2 regions of the Mammaliicoccus sciuri genome follow, and region 1 is predicted to be linked to the other one. Evidence: riboswitches for the same ligand, from Rfam matches in the RefSeq annotation. Region 1 holds a riboswitch; the other holds the start of a gene.

Region 1 (6,100 bases):
TTCATCTGAACGACTTGATCATCCATTAAAGAAATTAGTGGAGAAATAATGAGCACTCTGCCACCAGTTATATATGCTGGCAATTGGTAACATAAACTTTTTCCAGCACCGGTTGAAAGGATGCTCAGCACATCATGGCCGTCTAATATATTTTGGACGGTTTCCTCTTGCCCGTTTCTAAAATGATCATAACCAAAATACTTTTTAAGTTCTTGTTGTAGCATTTAATCCCTCCATTGCATAGCAAACATACATGAGTTTGATTTCGAAATACGTAAAATCATTTAACACTTCATAATAAAATTTCAAATTTTGATTAGGTGTTTGTTGAATAACTTCTATAAATCTAGCGTATTGTTCATCACTTACGTATAAATTCTTATCCTTTAAATAACCTTTAATAAACATTTCAATAATATGATCATGAATAGTATGTGTCTTAACACGTTTAATGTTTGCAAGTTGATCCATATCGTAACTGCGATTTAATAGTTCATATGTAGTAAATGTTTGTTGGTTTAACAAAGGCTGGTAGTTAATCTGAGATAATATTGGATAGCGTTCTTTATTTTGTATCGTAACTTGGATAAATTGATATTCTTCTACTAACTGTTCTCTTAAATCCATAATACCAATGTCTTCAATCATTGAAATTTGTTCAATTGTATAAGGTGTTTCCCGAAAACCTGCTAATAAATAATGCATATAAATTGTTTGAAAGTATGTATTCATATCTTCAAATAGCTGATATATTTCTTCTATAAATTGATTTTCCCCTACTTCTTTAATGTGTACATAAATTTCTTTAGCTTTAAATTGTATCTCTTTATCATTGATGATTGGTTGATACGCTAAATGGTTATGCTTTTTTTGACTAATCATCTGAGTTAATAATAAGATTGTATTAACAGATTGAATGGCCTGACTATAGAAAAAGTCGCCAATAATTGGCTTATTAATGTGTTCTACAGGTTCGTTAATGATTAGTTCGAATTGTTCAAATTTCAAATTTGGCAAAGAGCCATAATACAATTTTAAATGTTCAATCGTGGCATCAAAATATGTTTGATGAGTCTTTTTACCTATTAAAATATTATAAATACTTTTATCAGTTTTGTTGTCATGCTTCATGGAAAGGGTTTTCAGTATAATCTGTTTCAAATAAGTCACCTCAAATAACATAAAAATGTTGAAATCTCTAAGTGTTATCACTAAAATAAGTATGTATAATAAGTGTAGCATGTTTTTTAAAGGAGGCGAAAATTTTGGCTAAATACACAATAGTAGATATGGATACATGTATAGCATGTGGCGCATGTGGAGCAGCTGCCCCTGATATATACGATTATGATGATGAGGGAATCGCCTACGTGATACTAGACGACAATAAGGGAATCGAAGCTGTACCAGAAGAATTATTAGAAGATATGGAAGATGCTTTCGAAGGTTGTCCGACAGATTCAATTAAAATAGCAGATGAATCATTCGATGGAGATGCACTTAAATTCGAATAATATATATGAGAAAGGCTAGGATGTGAGGTCCTAGCCTTTCTTTATTTTATAATAGACTTAAGTTTATCAAATATTATAATGTATATGACAGAAATGACAATACCTTTAATTAAATTAAATGGGATAATACCGGCAGATACGATTAATTTTAAATTATTTGCGATATCTGCAAGATTCATAATTTGTCCGTATAAAGGTAATAGAACAAAGTAATTCATTAAACTCATTAGAATTGTCATCAAGATTGTACCAACTGATAATCCATATCCCATAAATAATTTTGATTTTTTCATGCGATAGAAATAATAAGTTGGAATGACGAGACATATTGACGCTAAAAAGTTAGCTGTATTTCCAATTGGTTCGTGTGACACAATTAAGAAATTCAATACGTTTTTAAATAATGCGACTAATATACCTGAAACTGGACCGAACGCAAATGTTGCGACAAGTACAGGAATATCACTGAAATCCATTGTTAAATATGGTGGTAAAAATGGCAATGGAAATTTCAAAAACATTAAAATAAAGCTGATTGCGATGAGCATACTTACAGTGAGTAAGCGTTTTGTTTTGTTATCGTTAGACATATAAACTCCTCCTATTCATCTCGTAAGAATAGGAGGAAAAATTATCGCAAAATAAACCTAGTCAAGACTAGATTTTTTCCTCCATCTTCTCCCATCCAGACTTTAACTGTCGGCCTTAGAATTTCACTAAGTCAGCCAATATACATACATATATTGGGTCGCGGGCTTTAACCGCCGGTATGGAATTACACCAAACCCCGAAGATGAATTTTTTTATTTAGTTTTAATTACAAAATATATATTAGCACATTGGTCAGGTATTTTCATCTAAATAACTCAACAATTTAAACTTTTGGTAAAGTTATTGTAAATTGAGTGCCTTCACCCTCTTTACTATCGACTTTAATCGTACCATGATGTGCATCTATAATTTTTTGAACGATAAAGAGACCAAGTCCTGTTCCATGTTTACCTCTTGTGCGAGAAGCATCAACTTTATAAAAACGATCAAATATTTGATTTAAATGTTCTTTAGCAATACCTACGCCACTATCTTGAACTGTTATAACAAAATCTTCTTCATCCGTATCATCAAAGACGACATTAATAGAATCATTTTGATGTGTGTATCTAATCGCGTTATCGATTAAATTCGTTAAAATCTGCTCAACACGATCACTATCTCCATACCAATTCGTAAGATTTCCAATATGTTTAACGGATAAATTCAAACCATTTTCTCTTGCTTGAGGTAAGAATTTAGTTTCAATTTTGTTCATTAATGTTGAAATATTAAAGTCATCTAAATGAACTTTAATGCCTTCAGCATCCATTTTGGCAACTTCTAATAATTCATTAATCAATCTACTTAATCTTTTAGACTCATCTAAAATAATATATAAGAAATCATCAACATCTTTCTTCTCTGTAACAATACCGTCAACAATTGCTTCAGTATAACCTTGTAACATAGAAATTGGTGTTCTTAATTCGTGTGAAACGCTTGCGATAAAGTCTTTTTTCATTTGATCCATATGGTGTTCGTCGGTCATATCACGAATGATTACTACTATACCTGATGAACCATCATTTTGAATGCTATCGATATATGTTGATATAACGACATAATATTTATGACCTAATTCGTATTCGAAAAACTGCGTATCCTTCTCTTTAAATGTGTCATTTCTTTGTGTAGATATATCAACATGATCAAATTCTCTTACTTCTTTTAAGAATGTATCGGCTTTTGAGTTAGTAATAATGATTTCATTCTTATCATTAATGCCTAACACACCATCGATCATTGAATTAATGAGTTTTTCTTGTATGTTATTTTTCGATTTAACATCATCAATGTTTGTACGGATGTCTTTACTCATTTTATTAAATGCTAGACCGAGTTCGCCGATTTCATCACGCGTATAAATCGGTACTTTTTCAGTATAGTGACCTTTAGCAACTTTAAAGGCTGCATGTTTTAATTGAATTAAAGGTTTCGTTATTCTGTTTGAAAGGAAGAATGCAAAGACCGTACTTACGATTAATAATATAATGGCTGAAACAAGTATACTCAGTGTAACAACATTTTGAGCTTCTTTAATGGAGTTGATATCTTGGAATAAAAAGATACCTGCATCTTCCTCAGGAAAAGCTTGAGAAGGATAGCCTAATAAAATATATTGATGTTTCTCGCCGTTATAAGTTAAATTGATTTCTTTTAGTACGTGTTTATCTTCATTAAACACTTTGTCGAACGCATGATTAGTTCTAATCTCATTAATCATAACTTCTTTTAATGGATTTTCAGATTTTGCTGTTAAATCATCGCTATTTTTAACGATTATAAGTCCAGCAGGGTCTTCAACAAGTGCTCTTGCATAATCGATTGCTGACTCTTTTTCGTGTGAACTTAGTAATAATCGTTCTATTTTGCTTGCATTATTATATAAATTTTCACCTGTAGTAGATGTATTATAAGATTGTAAGAAAGTTATAAGAAATCCGCTTAATAAAAGTAAAACTGTCGTTACTATTAAAATAATAGATAACCACAGTTTTACAACAACACTATTTAATCGATTCATTATTCAGGAACCTCAAATTTATAACCGACGCCCCATACTGTATGAATCATTTGTGCAGCATCTTCAGAAACTCTATTTAACTTTTCACGTAATCTTTTAACATGCGTATCAACTGTTCTTAAATCACCATAAAATTCATAGTGCCAAACTTCTTTCAACAGTTGTTCTCTATCAAATACTTTATCAGGTGATTTTGCTAAATATAATAATAATTCATACTCTTTAGGTGTTAAATTTACTTCTTTTTGATCTGCTAATACGCGATGTGCGTCATTATCAATGACTAAGTTTTCAAATACAATTAAATCTTTAGCTGTATTTGTTTGATTAACCATTGAATGATTTGTTGTACGTCTTAGTAATGCTTTTACGCGTAAGACAACTTCTCTAGGTGAAAATGGTTTGACGATATAATCATCTGCCCCAATTTCAAATCCTTCAACGCGATTATTTTCTTCACCTTTAGCTGTTAACATAATAATAGGTGTTGATTTTGTTTCTCTTACTCTCTTACATACTTCGATTCCATCTATTTCAGGTAACATTAAGTCTAATAATATGCAGTCATAATCTTCGTTTAAAGCTTTATCTAAGGCATCTTGGCCATTATCCGCTTCATCAGTCTCATAACCTTCTCTTTCGAGATACATTTTAACTAATTTTCGAATTCTATCTTCATCATCTACTACTAAAATACAATCTGTCATGCTTCGTTGACTCCCTTCTAGCATTTTTTAAGCATAAGAATGTAAACCAGCTACTATTAAGTTAACGGCAATAACATTAAATAGTATGATTGCAAGGCCACCAACAGCTAACCATGCTGATTTTCTGCCTTCCCAACCTTTACCTAATCTTAAATGTAAGAATATCGCATAATATAAGAATGTTATAAGCGCCCAAACTTCTTTAGGATCCCAGCCCCAATATCTACTCCAAGCCATTTGTGCCCAGATACTCGCGAATAATATACCGCCAAGTGCAAATAATGGGAAACCAATGATAACTGAACGATATCCTATTTCATCCATTAAGGATAGATTGACTTTTTTCGTAAGTGGTTTGATAAGACTAAACAAAGTCTTGCCTTTCAAAATCAATCTTAGTATACCATATAAGACTGTACCAACTACAATTGACCAAACGACTGTATTTAGTTTTTGAGCATTGATAACAGCAGGTAATTCAATCTTGCTCCATTTTAAGATATCTGTTCTATCTTTTGGTTCATAATCGCTACCAGAAACATGATCTACAAGTAAACTATCTTGTTGTGTCACAAATGCTGGAAGATGATAATGTTGCACAGAGTTATTATCGTTTTTATCGATAAAGAAATAAGTGTCGTCGTAACCAACGATATCTTTCATAATGATCGTTGTTAATATAAATCCAATGACAATAACGATGAAATACATAATGACTTCTACAAAGAAACTATGTATCGATTTTTCTTCTGGACTAACAGCTGCGAATAAATAAATTAATCCTGCTACACAGCTGATTGATAAAATACCATATGAAATCGTTACGGTTATAACGTGAATTGCTAACCAACTAGATTGTAACGCAGGAATTAACGGTGAAACATCTCTAGAGAACATACTTGCATATGCAATTAACAACATCGCAATTGGTAATACGAATAACGCTAAAATAGGTGTCTTATATATTGAGTAAATAACAAGGAAGCCACCTACCATCATAATGCCAAACATTGTTAAGAATTCATACATATTACTTACTGGTGCATGCCCCGCAGCAATCCATCTTGTAATAAAGTATAGAATTTGTAATACAAAGCCGATGACAGTTAATGTCACCCCTACTTTTTCTGCTCTTTTCTTAGGTGAACGGATTGAGAATGAATATGGGACAATCGCAACTAAGTATAAAATAAAAGCAGAATATAAACTGATATTACTAATATTTAAAAATATATCTTTATCCATTGTTTGCCTCCTTACTT
Region 2 (6,100 bases), 370 kb from region 1:
TAGAAAAATTAAAAAAGACGCATAAAGGTATCGCACCATTAAAAGAAATAGAAAACCTCTTTGCGAAAGAATGTGAATATCAAAATATTAACTTGAAAAAAATGCTTTATCGATTTAAAAAAGATAATGTAGCGAATATGAAATATGATTTAAGACATGAAGACGAAGTAGGGCATTTTCAATCATTTGTTGAAGAAGTAAAACATCATATGATTCCTGTTTGGAATGCCATGACAATTGATGATAAGTCGACATTTTTAGAAAAGTATGGGCATCACTTTAAACGTAATGCGAATCCAATGCCTCAATCTTCAGCGAAACAATTGATTGAATGGATTGAAAATGAAGACATTGTCGTTAAAGAAGGATTAGAAAATGTACGAAAATATTACGGTAAATTTAGAATTAAGTATGAAGGTGAACAAGAAGAATCAAGTTATCATTATGTCATTAATGCGACTGGTCCTAAAAACATTTATCAGAACTGACAGAAGAAGAGCATTTTATTAAAGGTTTAGAGAACAAACAAATTATAGCTGCTCATCCATTTGGAGGTATTCTTGTCATGCCATATTCAAATGAAGTCATTAGTCCAAAATTCGGTACAATGCCAAATTTAAAAGTAATTGGACAATTAACAAGTGGAGTAAATTTTGATGTAAATGGCGTTTCATTATTAGTCGATCAATCCGTAAGAGCAGTCAATGACTTATATATTGAATTAGAAGAAAGAAAAAAAGTTAAAAAGGCGAAATCAAAAAAGAAGTAGAATAATGGAAATTGAAATGTAAGCTTGAGACAATGTTTGATGTCTCAAGCTTATTTTTATGTATGGGTGATGGGGCGTTATTAGCAGTTTTGATACAAAGTGCAAATAAGAATACCAGTATTAACACTTCTGAGTAGTTTTGTAATTAAGGCTGTCCATAGTAACAATTCAGAGGAGTTTTGTAAATAAGGGGGTCTATAGTTACAATTCAGCCGACTTTTGTAACTAACAGCCCCGTTGTAAACAAGTTTGGTCGAAAGTGTTCACAACAACCCCGTTATGAACAGGTTTGGCCGAAAAGTGTTCACAAGACCATCGTTATAAACAAGTTTGACCAGAAGTGTTCACAAGACCGCCGTTATCAGCTTTTTTGAAATCATCACACAAACAACAACAAAATAAATTTAACTTCTTCAATTGTAATTCTTAGTGATATGGTATAGAATGATGTCATCAGTGATTACTGATATATAATTTAATAATATATTCTTTCGGGGCAGGGTGGAATTCCCAACCGGCGGTATAATAGCCCGCGACCCATAAGTGATTTTTCATTTATGGCTGATTCAGTAACATTCTGAAGCCGACAGTATAGTCTGGATGGGAGAAAGAATAGACGACAGCGTATGCTATACGCTTATTTCGTTATACTTAAAATGTTAAAGTCTTTTTTCATAAAAGGCTTATTTCGTGATACATTTTTACTCCCAACCACCGAAAAGTGATTTTCGGTGGGTTTTATTTTTAGGAGGTAAAGAAATGAATCAATATTTAGATTTTGCAATTGATTTAGCTGAACGTTTACAAGGGCAGACGGGTACGAATCCTTCTGTTGGTGCTGTTATTGTTAAAGATCATAAAATTATAGGTTTTGGAGCACATTTAAAAAAGGGTGAAGCACATGCTGAAATACAAGCTTTAAAAATGGCAGGTGAAGATGCTCAAGGTGCAACAATATATGTTTCTTTAGAACCTTGTTCACACTATGGTTTAACACCACCTTGCGCCAAAGCGATTATCGACAATGGTATTCAATCAGTTGTATATGCAGTTAAAGATGATTCTCTTAAAAATAGTGGTCATGAAATGTTGTACGAAGCTGGAATAGATGTAAAACATGAGCCTTCAAAAAGAGCAGAAGACTTATATGAGGCTTTTTTTCTTCAACAACAAACGAAATTACCTTTTATTACTTTGAAAATTTCTACAAGCCTAGATGGTAAAGTTGCGACAGATTACAAAGAAAGTAAATGGATTACTTCTAAAGAAGTTAAACAAGATGTATTAAAATTGCGCTCACAACATGATGCCATTATGACAGGTGGGATGACAGTTCGTGAAGATAATCCATTATTAACTTCTCGTAATCCTGAGTTAAGTAATCCAACTAGAATTGTATTAACAGAGCAATCAAGCTTTGAAGGTGATTATGAAATATTCAAAGATGAAGATAATCCTGTCGTTGTTGTAACGAGTTCGCAATCATTTCACACTTATGAGAATCAACATATTAAAGTTAAGAAGAGTGATTTATCAAATTTAAAACCGATAATGAAAGATTTATATGAAGATGGATATGCTCAAGTGATGGTTGAAGCAGGTCCTAAACTTGTAAGTCAGTTTATTGAACAAGACTTAGTAGACCAATTAATTATTTATCAAGCCCCGAAGATGATTGGTGGTCAAGGAAAATATCAATATTATCAAACGCATGATGTGGTTCCTTTATCCAATAGTAAATTATTTGAAATTATATCAACAGAAATCATTGGTGGAGATCTTAAAATAACATTAAGAAAGAAGTGACAAGATGTTCACAGGACTCATTGAAACAGTTGGTGTAATCAAGAATACAAGCACAAACCAAGGCGTTAAAACATTAACAATTGAAGCCACTGAAATAATGGATGATTTATCACTAGGTGATTCCGTTGCTGTTAATGGTGTTTGTTTGACCGTTACTGAGAAAGCAAGTTCTACTTTTAAAGTGGAAGTGATTACTGGAACTATCTCAGTAACTTATTTAGAACATTTGAAAATGAATGACAAAGTCAATCTTGAAAGAGCGATGTTAGCGAACGGAAGATTTGGCGGTCATTTTGTAAGTGGACATGTAGATGGTCAGGGCATTATTAAACATATTTCAAAGAGACAAGATGAATGGATTATTGAAATATCTACAGAAGCGCATTTATTAAATCAAATGATTGATAAAGGATCTATCACAGTTGATGGTGTTAGTTTGACAATTTTTAAATTATATCCTCAAAAATTTGAAATTCATTTAATTCCTGAAACGAGAGATTGTACAATCTTTGTTAATAAAAAACAAGGTGACAGCGTACATATTGAAACGGATTTGTTATTTAAATATGTGCAGAAAGCAACGGGACAAAATCATTCAAATTTATCCGAAGAGAAATTACTTAATCTAGGATTTTAGGAGGCTATAACATGTTTGATAACGTAGAAGATGCCATACAAGAACTTAAAAGTGGTAAACCGATTATTGTAGTAGATGATGAAGATAGAGAAAATGAAGGTGACCTCGTCGCTATATCTGAGTATTTAACAGCTGAAACGATTAATTTTATGGCTACACATGCGAGAGGTTTAATCTGTGCACCGATTAGTAGTGAAATTGATGACTGAAACGGGTGATAAATATAAGACTGCATTTACTGTAAGTATTGATCATGCATCAAGTACGACAGGGATTAGTGCTTTTGAAAGAGCAGATACGATTAAAGCATTAATAAATGAAACGTCACCAAGAGCATTTGTTCAACCAGGTCACGTATTTCCATTAATAGCTAAAGACAATGGTGTTCTTGAAAGAATAGGTCATACAGAAGCTTGTGTTGATTTAGCGAAACTTTCTGGAGCGAAACCAGCTGGTGCTATTTGTGAAATTATGAATGATGATGGCACGATGGCTCGTCGAGATGATTTATATCAATTTAAACGTAAACATGGTTTGTTAATGATAACGATTGATGAACTTGTAAAGTATAGAAAACACCATGATCAAATTATACATCTTGAATCTAAAGTTAAATTACCAACTTCATACGGTGAATTCGATATGTACGGCTTTACATCTCAATTAGACGATAAAGAATATATTGTCATTAGTTCAGGAGAAATCAAAAATGGTATGAATGTACGTATACATTCTGAATGTGTGACAGGTGATATTTTCCATAGTGCTAGATGCGATTGTGGAGAACAGCTTGAATATTCAATGAAATACATTCAAGAACATGGTGGTATGATTTTATACTTACCTCAAGAAGGTAGAGGAATAGGTCTGATCAATAAACTTAAAGCATATGAACTTATTGAACAAGGATATGACACGATTACTGCTAATGAAGCTTTAGGCTTTGAAGCGGATTTAAGAGATTATACTGAAGCGAGTCAGATTTTGAAATACTTTAATATAGAAGAAATACAACTCATCAGTAATAATCCAGATAAATTTAATCAATTACAAGATTTAGGTATACATGTTTCTAATAGAGTTCCAGTTGTCATTGAACCGAACGAAACAAATGCATCATATATCAATACTAAAAAGCATGAAATGGGTCATTTAATATAAAATAGAATGGAGTTTTTAAAATGAAATTTGAAGGTAAAATGGATGGATCACAATTAAAAGTAGCAATCGTCGTGAGTAGATTTAACGATTTTATAACAGGTCGTTTATTAGATGGAGCTCAAGATACTTTAATCAGACATAACGTTGATGAAGAAAATGTTCATGTCGCATATGTACCTGGGGCGTATGAAATTCCTTTAGTTGCTAAAAAGTTAGCGAAGTCAGGCAAATACGATGCAGTCGTAACATTAGGCTGTGTCATTAGAGGGGCGACTACTCATTATGATTATGTATGTAATGAAGTTGCGAAAGGTATTTCTAAAGTAAACGATGAAACGGAAGTACCTGTAATATTTGGAATCGTAACGACAGAAACAATTGAACAAGCGATTGAAAGAGCAGGAACAAAAGCAGGTAATAAAGGTGGAGATGCTGCCTTAGCTGCAATTGAAATGGCAAACTTACTTAAAAATATCGAAACACAAATATAAAACCAATGAAGCCAGGACAAGCGTCCTGGCTTCTTATGTGTTATTTTTTCTTACCTTTAGCAATGCCGCCAATACCTAATAGGGTTAAGCCAGCTAATACACTAGCTCCGATAGCGATTTTTCCTTTATTCTTTTCACTAAAGATATCTAATAACATTAAATTAATATTTTGAGGTCTTTCTGCTAATCTTCTCATAAAGTAACCGAACCAATCTTCCCCAAATGGTACGTACATACAGAAGTTATAACCTTCATTAGCGATTTGATATGCATAGTCAGTTCTAAAACCATATAACATTTGGAATTCAAATGAATCTCTTGAGATGTTATGATCTTTAACAAATTGTTTTACATGATTAATTATATTATGATCGTGTGTTGCAATTGAAGTGAATGCTTTAGCAGTTAATAATCTTTTTTCAATTAATGCAATATAATTTTTGTCAATTTCTTCTTTAGTTTGAAAAGCAATATGTGGTGCTTCTTTATATGCACCTTTTACTAATCGTAAACGTACATCATCGTATTTATCCATAATATTCATAGCATCAAATAAGTATGCTTGAATAACTGTACCTACATTTTTGAATTCACCTTTAAGTTTATCTACTATCTCAGTAGTTCCTACTAAATCTTCATATTTTTCAGCATCGATGTTTACAAATGTATTTCCGTATTCATGAGCTTTTAACAAAATTTCTCTCGTATTTTGATAAGCAAACTCTCTATCTATATTAAGTCCTAATTGTGTAAGTTTAATAGATACATGCGCATCAATATTAGCATTGTAGTTTCTTCGCATAATTTCAACAATATTTTGTTGAGCTTCTAAAGCTTCTTGACGTGATGTTACGAATTCCCCTAAATTATCTAACGTACATGAAATTCCCTTCATATTTAATCTTTCAACTGTATCGATTGTTGAATCAATATCAACGCCCGCTACGACCTTGTTTGCACCTAGTGCAGGACCCATTTTCTTAGCTGATTCATTCATGAATTTGTTGTTAGATAATGCAATAAAAAAATCTTTTACGACAGGCATAGCAAGTCCTCCTTAAATATATATGTTCATTTAATTTATTTTATCATGGAAATACAAATTTAGTTAAGCGTTTACATTTTTAATATAATCTAAAATTATACTAATTATGAATTCTGACACGAAAAAGAACGCCCCCGTAAGGCGTTCCATAATATTGACAATATTTTGTCCGAAATTAGAAATTATATACA

The links. Region 1 has a riboswitch for FMN ahead of MUA60_RS07610 (ECF transporter S component). Riboswitches for the same ligand answer to the same signal wherever they lie in the genome.
Region 2: it holds a riboswitch for FMN, as region 1 does, so the genes downstream of both, ribD (bifunctional diaminohydroxyphosphoribosylaminopyrimidine deaminase/5-amino-6-(5-phosphoribosylamino)uracil reductase RibD) here and MUA60_RS07610 (ECF transporter S component) in region 1, are expected to answer to the same signal.

Annotation. Positions count from the first base shown of each region.
Region 1 covers NZ_CP094824.1:1,458,140-1,464,239, reverse strand. The annotation lists gene MUA60_RS07625 (RecQ family ATP-dependent DNA helicase) at 1-224, opposite strand, end outside; gene MUA60_RS07620 (helix-turn-helix domain-containing protein) at 205-1,161, opposite strand; gene MUA60_RS07615 (ferredoxin) at 1,266-1,514, shown strand; gene MUA60_RS07610 (ECF transporter S component) at 1,556-2,104, opposite strand; FMN riboswitch at 2,184-2,313, opposite strand; gene MUA60_RS07605 (ATP-binding protein) at 2,389-4,131, opposite strand; gene MUA60_RS07600 (response regulator transcription factor) at 4,131-4,838, opposite strand; gene ccsB (c-type cytochrome biogenesis protein CcsB) at 4,866-6,083, opposite strand.
Region 2 covers NZ_CP094824.1:1,828,833-1,834,932, reverse strand. The annotation lists gene MUA60_RS09445 (FAD/NAD(P)-binding protein) at 1-488, shown strand, start outside; gene MUA60_RS09440 (hypothetical protein) at 566-769, shown strand; FMN riboswitch at 1,253-1,385, shown strand; gene ribD (bifunctional diaminohydroxyphosphoribosylaminopyrimidine deaminase/5-amino-6-(5-phosphoribosylamino)uracil reductase RibD) at 1,529-2,575, shown strand; gene MUA60_RS09430 (riboflavin synthase) at 2,580-3,212, shown strand; partial or broken gene ribA (GTP cyclohydrolase II) at 3,224-4,373, shown strand; gene ribH (6,7-dimethyl-8-ribityllumazine synthase) at 4,394-4,864, shown strand; gene MUA60_RS09415 (proline dehydrogenase family protein) at 4,905-5,909, opposite strand.